DNA from 3 places in the Mesorhizobium sp. CNPSo 4661 genome. Region 2 is predicted to be linked to each of the others. Evidence: riboswitches for the same ligand, from Rfam matches in the RefSeq annotation. Region 2 holds a riboswitch; each other region holds the start of a gene.

Region 1 (4,229 bases), on a different contig from region 2:
CGAGGATGACCTTGGCATGGCGGGCAACGCTGTCGATCCACAGGTCGACCGACATCGGGTGGCGGAGGTCGCGCAGTGCGGCGAGCCGCATCGAAGGCAGCCGCTCGGCATCCGCCTTCCAGGCGGCTGCCAGGCCGGCGAGGTCGCTGTCGGTGAAGGACAGGGCCACGACATCCGCAGGCGTCTGCCTGAGGTCGATCGGCTCGGCGAGGTCGTCGAGCGAAGCGGATGTGGTGGCGAGGATATGCATCGCTTTTTCGTGTTGGCCTCAGCCGGCGAGGATACGCTCGATCGCCGGACGGTTCAGCCCCTTGAGGCCGATGACGACGAGCCGCGAGCGGCGGTCGTCCTCGGCCGTCCAGGCGCGGTCGTAGTAATGGTTGACGCGTGGGCCGACGGCCTGGAGCAGAAGCCGCATCGGCTTGCCGCCGACCTCGACGAAACCTTTGACGCGCAACACGTTTTCCTGCTCGGCGGCAAGGGCGACGCGCTTGGCTAGCTCATCCGGGTTGGAAATCGCGGGGATGTCGAGGACGAAGGAATCGAAATCGTCGTGCTCGTGGTCGAGCTCGTCGTCATGATGGGTCTTGCGGTTCTCGATGTCGTCCTCGACGGCGAGGCCGAGGCCAAGCAGCACGGACGGGTCGACCTTGCCTTGCGCGGTCGGCACGATTTTGACGGCGCGCGCTACGTGCTCGCCGATGACGGCGTTGGCGCGTTGCGAGCCGGCCGCATCCATCAAATCGCTCTTCGACAGGATGATCAGGTCGGCGCAGGCGATCTGGTCCTCGAACACCTCCTCGACCGGATCGTCATGGTCAAGGGAATCGTCGGCGGCGCGCTGCGCCTGAAGGGCATCCATGTCGGAGGCGACGCGGCCGTCGGCCAGCGCCGGGCCGTCGACCACGGCGACGACGCCGTCGACGGTGACGCGGCTCTTCACGGTCGGCCACTGGAAGGCCTGGACGAGCGGCTTCGGCAGAGCGAGGCCGGAGGTCTCGATCAGGATGTGGTCGACCTTGGGGTTGAGCGACAGGATCTGGTCGAGCGCCGGCACGAAATCGTCGGCCACGGTGCAGCAGATGCAGCCATTGGCGAGTTCTACGATGTTTTCTTCCGGGCACGCGTCGACGCCGCAGCCTTTGAGGATCTCGCCGTCGATGCCGACATCGCCGAACTCGTTGACGATGATCGCCAGCCGCTTGCCCTTGGCGTTTTCGATGAGGTTTCGGATCAGCGTCGTCTTGCCGGCGCCGAGGAAGCCGGTGACGACGGTGCAGGGAACACGGGAAACGGAAGCGTTCATGGTCAATCCTTCAGCATGTCAAGGGGAGGGATGCGGGCAACCAGGCCGCGCTTGAGGGAATCGGGCCGGCCGCGCCAGGGGATCAGGCCATCGGTCGAGGTGGCGAAGAGCTTTGCACCGGCGACGAGGTCGGCGCCGCTGGCGGTATTCAGATCGCCGAACACATAGCTCCAGCAGCCGTCGCGCAGCAGCGCGGCGCTCAGCCGGCGCTTGCAATTGCCGAGGCATTCTACGGTGCGGATGCGGATGTTTTCGCCCGACGCGGCGCGGCGCGTGTCTTCGGCCAGCAAGGCGCCGGCGCGCGGATGCGCGTCCGAACCGGTCTCGTCGCGGCAGGAGGAGCAGACAATAATGGTCACGCCGGCCAGTGCGTCGTCGGGCTCGGACGAAAAATCCGCTGCTTTAGCCGGGAAACTGCCGTTGCGATCCAAAACCATGCTCCTTGCCCGGAAAACCCGCCGGGCATTCGGATACTCAAAGTCTCAGACGGCAGGTCTCCTGGCTCGCGGGTCGTCGCCTTGAATGCCGCCTTCCCGGGACATCCCAGTGGTTTTCGGCTAAGGCTCGTCGCTTACAGTTGCGGGGACAGCCGCGGATTTGGGTTTTTGGCCCGCACCGCATTCCCTCTTGGCCCCTGCCGTTGCGGGTAGGGGACCGTCTAGGTCGGATTTAGGCTTTTGCAGGCGGCAGAGTCAACGCGCGGCTACGACACCGCGATGTCGGCCAGCGCCGGTCCGAGGTCGCCGGCCGGCGTCACTTCGATCGCCTCTAGCCCGAGCCAGCCCTGCATCTGCTTCAACTCGTCGAAGAGCTGGGCGGCGGTTTCAGGCGGCGCGTCGGGCTCGGCATAGGCGGCGTGAACGCGCAGCACGCTGGCCGGGCGGTCGGCCCGAAGATCGACGCGGGCGACGATCCGGTCGCCGAGCAGGAAGGGCAGCACGTAATAGCCGTATTGGCGCTTTTCGGCCGGGGTGTAGATCTCGATGCGATAGCGGAAGCCGAAGAGCTTTTCCGTCCGGGTGCGCTCGAAGACGACGGGATCGAACGGGGCGAGCAGGGCGCGGGCCTCGATGCGGCGCGGAAAACGGGCATCCTTGTGGAGATAGGCCGGCTTGTCCCAGCCTTCGACCTTCACCGGTAGCAATTCGCCTGTTTCGACCAGTTCCTCGATGCGGTCCTTCGTGTCGCCCGGTGCAAGGCGAAAATAGTCGCGCAGGTCGCCATAGGTGGCGATGCCATGGGCGCGAGCCGAGATGCGCAGCAATTCGCGGTGCGCGTCCTCGACCGAGGGCACAGGCAGGTCAAGCACCGCCTGCGGTAAAACGCGCTCCGGCAAGTCGTAATAGCGTTCGAAGCCGCGCCGGTAGGCGGTGGTGATGCGGCCGGCCCAGAACAGCCATTCGAAGGCGTGCTTGGCCTCGCTCCAGCCCCACCAGCCGCCATTGCCCTTGTGGCCCTCGATATCGGAGGCGGCGATCGGCCCGCGTTCGGCCACCTCCTTGTAGATCTCCTCGATCAGTTCGCCGCGCTCGCGGCCCCATTTGGCGAGGCCGATATACATTTCGTCGCCCTGCTCGGCGCGCTGCATGCGCCAACGTATCAAAGGCCAGGTTTCGACGGGGAGGAACGACGCCTCATGCGCCCAATATTCAAAGACGGCGCGCTTGCGGGTCACCGCGGCGTTGTCGAGCAGCGTAAGCGGGTAGGGGCCGAGGCGAGAATAGAGCGGCATATAATGAGCGCGCACCACGGCGCTGACGGAATCGATCTGCAAGAGGCCGGTTCGCGAAAGCACACGCGCAAGGTGCCGGCGGTCGGGTACTCCTCCCGGGCGAGGGTCGTTGAACCCTTGCGCGCCAAGCGCGATGCGCCTGGCCATGGCGAGCGAGATTTTCTCCTTCATCAAGATGTCCTTGCCGAGATCGTCCGTTGGTTCTTAGCCGGTGATTCCGGCCATGCTAGCAGGCAAATGGCGGGAGACATGTCAGGAGAGAAAAGTGGAGTAAAAAGCGAAGGAAATCAAACAAGAGCGGATCGGACCAGTTTCTTCCGATAAGGCGTCCAGGGCCGCGATTTGAACAAGGTTTGACTTGCGTCACCGAAACCGCTGCGCTAACCCATCGCCGCGATGCAGCATGGGCCTCTTAAAACGGTTCAGCGGTTAAACTGTCACGCTTCCGCATTAGAGTTCGTTGCTGTAATCAAAGTGAACTGCCCGCCTAAGGAAAGCCGCCGCATGAGCGCACTCCTGAGTTCATATCTGCCGATCGTCCTGTTCATCGCCGTGGCGCTGGTCGTCGGCCTTGCGCTGCTCATAGCGCCGTTCCTGGTCGCTTACCGCAATCCAGATCCGGAAAAGCTCTCGGCGTATGAATGCGGGTTCAACTCGTTCGACGACGCCCGCATGAAATTCGACATCCGCTTCTACCTGGTGTCGATCCTCTTCATCATCTTCGATCTCGAGGTCGCCTTCCTGTTCCCATGGGCGGTGTCGTTCTCCAAGGTCGGCATGCTCGGCTTCTGGTCGATGATGGTGTTTCTGGCGGTGCTGACCATCGGCTTTGCCTATGAATGGAAAAAAGGAGCGCTGGAATGGGATTGAACGACAGTTCAGGCACCCTCGTCGCGCCGAAGCCCAAGGGCATCATCGACCCCAACACCGGCAGGCCGGTGGGGGAGGACGATCCCTTCTTCCTCGAAATCAACAATGAGCTGGCCGACAAGGGTTTCCTTGTCACGTCGACCGAAGCGCTGATCACCTGGGCGCGCAGCGGCTCGCTGATGTTCATGACCTTCGGCCTCGCCTGCTGCGCGGTCGAGATGATCCACACCTCGATGCCGCGCTATGACTCGGAGCGTTTCGGCGTTGCGCCGCGCGCGTCGCCGCGCCAGTCCGACATCATGATCGTCGCCGGCACGCTGA
Region 2 (4,229 bases):
TACACCCGTCGAGGCCAGCCAGAAGCATTCGACCGCCCAGTCGAGATAGACTTTGCAGTCGCGCTTGCGCAGCGGCAAGCCTTCGCGAAACGCCGCCTCGTCAATCTGGATTATCTTTGCGCCAGATCTTTCCAGGTCCGTCACTTCATCGCGAATGGCGAGCGCGATCTGGCGGCAGACCTCCGAGCGGGGAATGTCGTCGCGGACAAAAGACCAGGCAAGAATGGTCACAGGGCCTGTGAGCATTCCCTTGACTGGCTTTTGCGTAAGCGACTGGGCGAATTCCCACCAGCGCACCGTCATAGGATTGGGGCGCGATACGTCGCCGAAGATGATCGGGGGACGCACGTAGCGGGAGCCATAACTTTGCACCCAGCCATGCTGGGTGAAGGCGAAGCCGGACAGCTGCTCGCCGAAATGCTGTACCATGTCGTTTCGTTCGAACTCGCCGTGCACCAGCACGTCCAGCCCGATCTCCTCCTGCCAGCGAATGGCAGTCTTGGTCTCGTTCTGCAGGAAGCTGTCGTAGTCGAGATAGCTAAGCTCGCCCTTCCTGTGGGCGGAGCGGGCCTTGCGCACCCGAGGCGTCTGCGGGAATGATCCTATGGTCGTCGTTGGAAACGGAGGCAAGCCTAGCCTGCGGGCCTGGACCCTGGAACGCACGGCGAAAGCGTTCTTTCGTTGCTTCATGCTGTCGTCAATGCCGGCAATCCGACCCTCAACAAGCGGATCATGGACCTTTTCGGACGCTGCGCGAGCAGCAGCAGCCTCGGCAGAAGCCATCAACTCGTCTGCCACTGCATCCCTGCCTTCGGACAGCGCCCTCGCCAGCAGCACCAGTTCGTCGGTCTTCTGCGCCGCGAAGGCGAGCCACGACCTGATGGTGGCATCGAGTGCCGTCTCCATGCGAAGGTCCATGGGCACATGCAGCATCGAGCACGAAGGCGCAATTTCGACGCGGTCCAAAGGCCAGCCGGCGACGATCGGCTTGATACGGTCGAGAATGGCAGGCAGGTTCGCACGCCAGACGTTGCGGCCGTCGATCAAGCCAAGCGACAGCACCAGGTCCTTAGGCGCGAGCCGACCAACCGTCTCCAACTGCTCGGGAGCGCGCGAAAGATCGAGATGCAGGCCGGCCGCGGGCAGCGAAATCGCCGTCTCGAGATTGTCCCCTAGCGCCCCGAAATAGGTAGCTAGCATGATCTTCAGCTCGGGCGCGGCCTTCGATAGCTGCCCATAGGCAAATTCAAACGCAGCTCGCTCGTTCGAGTTTAGATCCAGGACAAGCGTCGGCTCGTCGATCTGCACCCAATCGGCTCCCGACAATTTCAACCTCCGCAGGAGCTGCTCGTAGACGGGCAGAAGCCGTGGCAGCAGCGCGATGGGATTGAACCCTTCGGCAGGTGACTTCGCCAGTTTGAGGAATGTGACAGGTCCAAGGATGACTGGGCGTGTGTGAATGCCGAGGGCTTTGGCCTCGAGGAAGTGATCAACTGGTTTTGTCGACGAGAGGGCGAACGTCTGATCATCGTCGAGTTCCGGCACGATATAGTGATAGTTGGTGTCGAACCATTTGGTCATTTCCATCGCGGTCAGGGCAGGGCCAGCCCCACGCTCGTGACCAGAGTGCCCGCAGCTCCCCGTCTGACCTTGGTCGCCGCGGGCCATGGCGAAGTAGATGTCGAGCGGGAGCTCGCCGCCACGCCAGGCGTATCGGGACGGCACTGCGCCGACCATAGTTGCAGTGTCGAGAACATGGTCGTAGAGCGAGAAGTCGTTCGACGGAATTTTCAACACGCCGCGATCGCGCTGCTCTTCCCAGTTGGCGGCACGCAGCGCTTTCGCAGTCGTGAGAAGGTCGGCAGCGGAAGATTTTCCGGACCAGTAGCTTTCAAGCGCGAATTTCAGTTCCCGCCGGCGACCGAACCGCGGAACACCGAGCGTCGCGACAGGAATTTGCTGAGAGACAGTCATGCCATACCCCGATGGTTGGGGCGTGGGGGACGGGAGGCGCTTCGTAGACCGGCACGAAGCGCCGGGCTGCTGCGGCCACCGGACACCCCGCCCGTGGACATAGTTCGTCGTGGCAGGTCTCCTGGCTCGCGGGGTCATAGCTTCTCCCCGTCTTCCCGAGGCTGTTCGCCTCAGTGACATGAGTGGGGTTGGCTCACTCGCTAACAGTTGCGGGGGCAGCGCCGGCCTCGCACCGGCTTCCCTCTTAGCTCCATGCGGCAGTGCCGTACGAAGAACCACGGCACCCAGACAATCACAGCAGGGAACCGTGTGTCAATGCCGCATAAAGAAATGTTTATGTCATTATGTGAAAAGTTGATGTTTTCGCAGAAGGCCGCAACGAGCGAGTAACTGCGAACGCGCTGATCGACTGGCAAGGCAGACCATACATTGACCCACCCCATGCCCAGTAGACATAGCAGCCTCCGGCCAGCTGCTGTTCGAGCCTACCACGGCCTGCCAAATTGGCGGCGTCGTCCGATCGCCTACATGCGGGCGATCATCAATGGCTATCATTAGCGGCGAATCGAAGGGCCCGCGTCCCTGGCTTGCTGAAATCCAAAGGCCAAGACACATGACGCCTCAGCAAGGTGCCAATGTCTCTTCTCAGGTCAGACCTTTCTGCCCGCATTTGGCGGATCCGGCTCTGCACACGTTGCACTCATACACAAGGGACCGGCCGCGGGTATTCTGCCCGCTCGAAGCGTAAAAGCGCCAAAAGGCAAAGCTTGCTCGACGCCAAAACCAACAAGATTTCGCTCTCGGGGCTTGCCTAGAAATCTTTGACACAGACCCCACCATTTCTGGTGCGCCTGTCGTATTTCCCTTGAGTGTTGCACGGTAGAGTGACTGCGTTTCGTCGCGTGCGCGGCAGAACCGCAGACGGTGCGCGATAGGGCCGGAGGAAATAAGGCGGCGTAGACCGTCACGCTTTTCAAACGAGACATTCTCCAGGAGGGGATCGTCATCATCTATCCGGCTGTCGGGAGGCTCAGCCGGCTGAGAGGACGAGGCAATATGCGGTCAAGAGATGAAGGGCAAGGTCGACGCCAGGCAGCAGCACTGGACGTCGCCCCAAAATGGCGGGCCGGTCGCGCAATTGAGCCGCCATCACGAGATTTTCGCGGCCGTGGAGGCTTCGCTGTCTGCTGTCCGCCGGATGAAGCGCCCAGTAGATGAGGCCGAACGGGGCAGCCCGTGGTCGAAGCGGGTGCGACGAGGGATAGGAAGTTCGATGCCTCTGCAGGACAAAATATCAGGCAGTCGAGGAGCGCTTTCGAGGCGCTATGCCTCCTGCCGGCGCTCCCTCCGACAGCTGGCTGGGCCAGTCCGAGTTGCTGCATTTCACCCATCATGCAGACCCGGAGTGTGTAGAAAGCAAAGATGTCGAAGCGGCAATGAAGGCACCGCGTTGATCCCCTCCGGCGCGGCGCGGGGATGCGCCCCGGATGAATGCACTTCGTCGGGACGAGACTGAACAGCAGCAACCCAGGAGCCGCTAACAGGAGACTGTTCACAAAATCCCCCTCTACACGAGCGGCATCAACCTTGGCGTTCAGTCAGGCGGTCCACTACGACCGTCATCTCGTCAGCGGCGCCGCCATTTTCCTGTCTCGAAAGGTGCAGACATAGCTTTGATCCTACTGCCTCGGACCTTGAGATCTCTATTTGCCCGCGCGGGTCATTGGGACAGCTTGCACCGGGTGGGATCTGATCTTGCGCGCCACCTAAACCAGCCCGGCTTGCTCGGCCTCTCGGCGCAGGTTCTGGCGCGGGCGCGGGCCGATCTGCTGGATCACCAGCCCGGCGGCCAGCGAGCCGAGGTCGCCGCAATCCTTGAGGCTCAGTCCGGCGGTGTAGCCGTAAAGGAAGCCGGCTGCATAGAGATCGCCGGCGCCGGTCGTGTCGACCAGTTCCTTGATCTCCGTCGCCTGGATGGTGACGGTCTCCTCGCCGCGCACGATGACCGAGCCTTTTTCAGAACGGGTGACGGCGGCTATTCTGCAATCCTTGCGGATGGCGGCGAGCGCTTCCTCGAAAGAAGCGGTCTGGTAGAGCGATTTGATCTCGTGGCTGTTGGCAAAGACGATGTCGACGGTGCCCGAGCGCATCAGCTCGAGGAACTCGTCGCGGTAGCGGTCGACGCAGAAGGAATCCGACAGCGTCATCGACACTTCGCGCCCCGCTGCATGCGCCAGCTTGGCGGTCTGCCGGAT
Region 3 (4,229 bases), on a different contig from region 2:
TCATGGCGACCGGAACCGGCGCCAGCGTCGGCTACGGCGTCGGCCACATCTCGACCGACCCGGACGGACCGACGTCTTTCGCGCTCTGGGGCGGCGTGGTCGGCTTCGGCATCGTCTCGATCGCCGTCTACTGGATCCGCGAATACATTCTCTACGTGCTCAAGGCCGGTCATATCGCCGTCATGGTGCATCTGATCGACGGTCATGACGTTCCCGACGGCCAAGGGCAGATCGCCTATGCCAAGGAAGTGGTCACCCAGCGTTTCGCCGAGGCCAACATCCTTTTCGTCGTCGACCAGCTGGTCAAGGGCGCCATCCGCGCCATCACCGGCCTGATCGGCGGCATCGCCGCCTTCCTGCCCATTCCGGGCCTGAGCGGTCTCGTCAGCTTCATCAACACGGTGATCCGCCTGTCGCTGACCTATGTCGACGAGATCATCCTCGGCTACAACATCCGCATCAATTCGAATTCGCCTTTCGAGACGGCGCGCCAAGGCGTCGTGCTTTACGCGCAGAACGGCAAGCACATGATCAAGAACGCCGTCTGGCTAGCGGTGATCATGTGGGGCGTGTCCTTCGTCATCTTCCTGTTGATGCTGGCGCCCGCGGCCGCGATCCTCTGGGTCATGCCGGGACAGCTTGCCGGCTGGGCCTTCGTGCTGGCGATCGTGTTTGCCTGGGCCTTCAAGGCGGCCTTCATCGAGCCCTTCGCCATCGCCTCGCTGATGCAGGTCTATTTCGAAGCCATCGAAGGCCAGACGCCCAATCCCGAATGGGACCGCCGGCTCGCCGAGGCCTCGTCCAAGTTCAGGGAACTGCGCGACAAGGCGTTGGGCTCCTTCGGCGGCTCGCGCTGGGATACGCCTCGGGCCGCCTGATTATGGCGTCGGCTGGTCGACGTCACGAAGCCTCGCGATTGCCGATTTGAGCGGCGCTTCGCCGGCGCCGCAGAAAGTCTCGCTCATCACCAGCTCCGGCAGCGGCAGGCGCTTGCCCCAGCCATGCGCCTCGAGGTCCGGTTTCGGCGCGAATTGCGACACGCGGCCGACGCACAGATAGGCGATCGGCGTGACATGCTCCGGGATCGACAAGAGCTGCTTCAGCGCCTCGGTCTCAATGATGCTGACCCAGCCGACGCCGACACCTTCCGCCCGCGCCGCCAGCCAGAAATTCTGCACCGCGCAGACGGTGCTGTAGAGATCCATCTCGGGGTTGTGCCAGCGCCCGAGCGGAGAGTCTTTCGAGCGCTGCCGGTCGCAGGTGATGCACAGGTTGAGCGCGCTTTCGCAGATGCCTTCGAGCTTCAGCTTGCGGTAGAGCGCCTGCCGTTCCGCCTCGATCGCCGGCAGTTCCTGTTCGCGCGCGGCGAGGAACAGATCGCGCACCTGCCGCCGCCTTGCCGCGTCGCGGATGACGATGAAGTTCCACGGCTGCATGTAGCCCACCGACGGCGCGTGATGGGCCGCGGTGATCAGCCGCGCCAGCACGCTGTCATCGAGATCGTCGGAGACAAAATGGCTGCGCACGTCACGCCTGGTGAACATCGCCCTGTAGACCGCGTCGCGCGCCAATTGGTCAAAGTCGTCGCCGCTCGTGGCGATCGCTGCTGCCGTCATCGCTTTTCCCCTTGCGATAAGCAGTCTCCCGCCTGACCAAGCGGAAAACCATGTCTGCCAGGCCGGTCTTCTGGCTCGGGATCGTCCCGCACCGGCGCCTTCCCGTCATCGACAGTGGCTCTTGCCGGCGCGGTCCCCCTCACAGCGTTGGGCACGCCACGGATTTCAACCGTGTTCCCGATTCTCCCGCGTCGCGGGCACCAGGCAGCGACGAGACCTTACCGCGAAGCTTGGGCTGCGCCAATGGTGCCAGCGACACGGGTTGGCGCAATTTTCCCCAGCCATTCGGCTTTCAAACATGGTCATCCGTGCCGCCGGTGCCTAGATTAGGCGCCATGGCCACCCGTCTCTACACGCACCCGATCTTCCTGGAACATCTTACGCCGCCCGGACATCCCGAGCGGCCCGACCGCCTGCGCGCCATCGAGCGTGTGCTCGACGACGAGGCTTTTTCGGCGCTCGACCGCGTCAAGGCGCCCGAAGGCGACGAGAAAACCATCCTCTATGCGCACCCCGAGGATTTCGTCGAGCGCGTGCGCGCGGCGATCCCTGAGAACGGCATCGTCTCGATCGACGCCGATACCAGCGCCAGCCCGAAAAGCTGGCAGGCCGCGGTGACGGCCATCGGGGGCGCCAACGCCGCGGTCGACGATGTCTTCGAAGGCCGCGCCGCCAATGTCTTCGTCGCCGCGCGTCCGCCGGGTCACCATGCTGAAAAGACCACCGCGATGGGCTTTTGCCTGTTCAACACGGCCGCGATCGCTGCCCGCTACGCGCAGAAGAAGCACCAGGCCGAGCGCGTCGCCATCGTCGACTGGGACGTCCACCACGGCAACGGCACCCAGGACATTTTTTGGGACGACCCGTCGGTGCTCTATTGCTCGACGCACCAGATGCCGCTTTATCCTGGCACCGGCGCGAAGAGCGAGACCGGCGCCGGCAACATCGTCAACGCGCCGCTCGCGCCGCAGACCGGCAGCGACCTGTTCCGCGATGCCTTCCTGTCACGCGTGCTGCCCTCCATCGATGCGTTCGCGCCGGACCTCATCATCATTTCCGCCGGCTTCGACGCGCACCACCGCGATCCGCTCGCCGAGATCAACCTGACTGAGGACGATTTCGACTGGGCGACCGGCCAGCTGATGGAGCGCGCCGGGCGCCACAGCTCCAACAGGCTCGTCAGCCTGCTGGAAGGCGGCTACGATCTGCAGGGACTGGCATTTTCAGTCGCCGCCCATGTCGGGCGGCTGATGAAGGGATAGGGTATGGCAGTGGAAGGCAATGAGGACGTCAAGGCGATGAGCTTCGAGCAGGCGCTCGACGCGCTGGAGAAGATCGTCGACGATCTGGAGCGCGGCGACGTCCTGCTCGACCAGTCGATCAGGATCTACGAGCGCGGCGAGGCGCTGAAGGCGCACTGCGACCGGCTGCTGAAGGCCGCCGAGGACAAGGTCGAGAAGATCAGGCTGTCGCGCGACGGCAAGCCGGCAGGAACGGAGCCGCTGGACGCGGACTGATTTGGAATAGGGTGGGCAGAGCAAGCAGGTAAGGAGTTCAAGCCATGTGCCGCAACATCAAGACCCTGGCCAATTTCGAACCGCCGGCGACCAATGACGAAGTGCATGATGCTGCGCTTCAGTTCGTGCGCAAGCTCAGCGGCTCGACCAAGCCGTCCAAGCGCAACGAACATGCCTTCCACCATGCGGTGGAGGCGATCGCCGCGATCGCGCGCGAATTGATCGACTCGCTCGAAACCAGCCAGGAACCGCGCAACCGCGAGGAAGAGGCCGCCAAGGCGAAAGCCAGGTCGGCGCTGCGCTTCGCCTGAGGGACGGTCATGAGCTTCTTTCCGGGAAACGATCCTGAGCCCGGCGATGCCTTCGCCTGCGACCAGATCGAGCTGATGGTCGTTCCGAACGCCAAGGATATCGGCGGTTTCGAGGTGCGACGCGCCTTGCCGACGGCAAAGCGCCGTCTGGTCGGGCCGTTCATCTTCTTCGACCGCATGGGACCGGCCATCCTGCGCGCCGGTCATGCGCTCGACGTGCGCCCGCATCCGCATATCGGGCTTTCCACCGTCACCTATCTGTTCGACGGCAAGATCAGGCACCGCGACTCGCTCGGTACCGAAATGGTGATCGCGCCCGGCGACGTGAACCTGATGACCGCCGGACGCGGCATCGTTCATTCCGAGCGCACGCCGGAGGAACTGCGCGGCGCGCCGATGTCGGTCTCCGGCCTGCAGACCTGGTTGGCGCTGCCCGACGGCAAGGAAGAAATTGCCCCGGTGTTCGCCAACACCTCGATGGCCCGCCTGCCTGAAATCGATGCTGAGGGCGTCAGCGGTCGCGTCGTCATCGGCGAATTCGAGAGCCTGCGCTCGCCCGTTGCGACCGCTTCGGATACGCTTTACGCCGATCTCAGCCTGGCGGCGGGCGCCAGCGTGAAGATTCCGGCCGATGCCGAGGAGCGCGCCATCTACACGCTGGAAGGCGACGTTTCGATCGCCGGCGATGTTTTCCCGGCCGAGCGGCTCCTGGTGTTCAAGCCGGGCGAGGAGATCGTCGTTTCCTCGGAGCGCGGCGCGCATTTCATGCTGTTCGGCGGCGCCTC

What was found. A riboswitch is a leader RNA that binds a small molecule or an ion and turns the genes downstream of it on or off. The one in region 2 is predicted to bind cobalamin.
Region 1: linked by a shared signal. The riboswitch ahead of AC0YKC_RS07825 (DUF1636 family protein) and the one ahead of metE (5-methyltetrahydropteroyltriglutamate--homocysteine S-methyltransferase) in region 2 are both predicted to bind cobalamin.
Region 3: linked by a shared signal. The riboswitch ahead of bluB (5,6-dimethylbenzimidazole synthase) and the one ahead of metE (5-methyltetrahydropteroyltriglutamate--homocysteine S-methyltransferase) in region 2 are both predicted to bind cobalamin.

What each region holds. Positions count from the first base shown of each region.
Region 1 covers NZ_JBWGIO010000004.1:237,304-241,532, forward strand. Annotated here, with positions in the region: gene AC0YKC_RS07815 (cobaltochelatase subunit CobN) at 1-250, opposite strand, end outside; gene cobW (cobalamin biosynthesis protein CobW) at 269-1,306, opposite strand; gene AC0YKC_RS07825 (DUF1636 family protein) at 1,309-1,737, opposite strand; cobalamin riboswitch at 1,778-1,980, opposite strand; gene AC0YKC_RS07830 (winged helix-turn-helix domain-containing protein) at 2,010-3,209, opposite strand; gene AC0YKC_RS07835 (NADH-quinone oxidoreductase subunit A) at 3,543-3,908, shown strand; gene AC0YKC_RS07840 (NuoB/complex I 20 kDa subunit family protein) at 3,899-4,229, shown strand, end outside.
Region 2 covers NZ_JBWGIO010000053.1:2,410-6,638, reverse strand. Annotated here, with positions in the region: gene metE (5-methyltetrahydropteroyltriglutamate--homocysteine S-methyltransferase) at 1-1,974, opposite strand, end outside; cobalamin riboswitch at 2,069-2,269, opposite strand; gene AC0YKC_RS33595 (adenosine kinase) at 3,741-4,229, opposite strand, start outside.
Region 3 covers NZ_JBWGIO010000001.1:310,976-315,204, forward strand. Annotated here, with positions in the region: gene AC0YKC_RS01430 (hypothetical protein) at 1-878, shown strand, start outside; gene bluB (5,6-dimethylbenzimidazole synthase) at 879-1,616, opposite strand; cobalamin riboswitch at 1,660-1,836, opposite strand; gene AC0YKC_RS01440 (histone deacetylase family protein) at 1,952-2,878, shown strand; gene AC0YKC_RS01445 (exodeoxyribonuclease VII small subunit) at 2,882-3,133, shown strand; gene AC0YKC_RS01450 (DUF2277 domain-containing protein) at 3,178-3,444, shown strand; gene AC0YKC_RS01455 (pirin family protein) at 3,454-4,229, shown strand, end outside.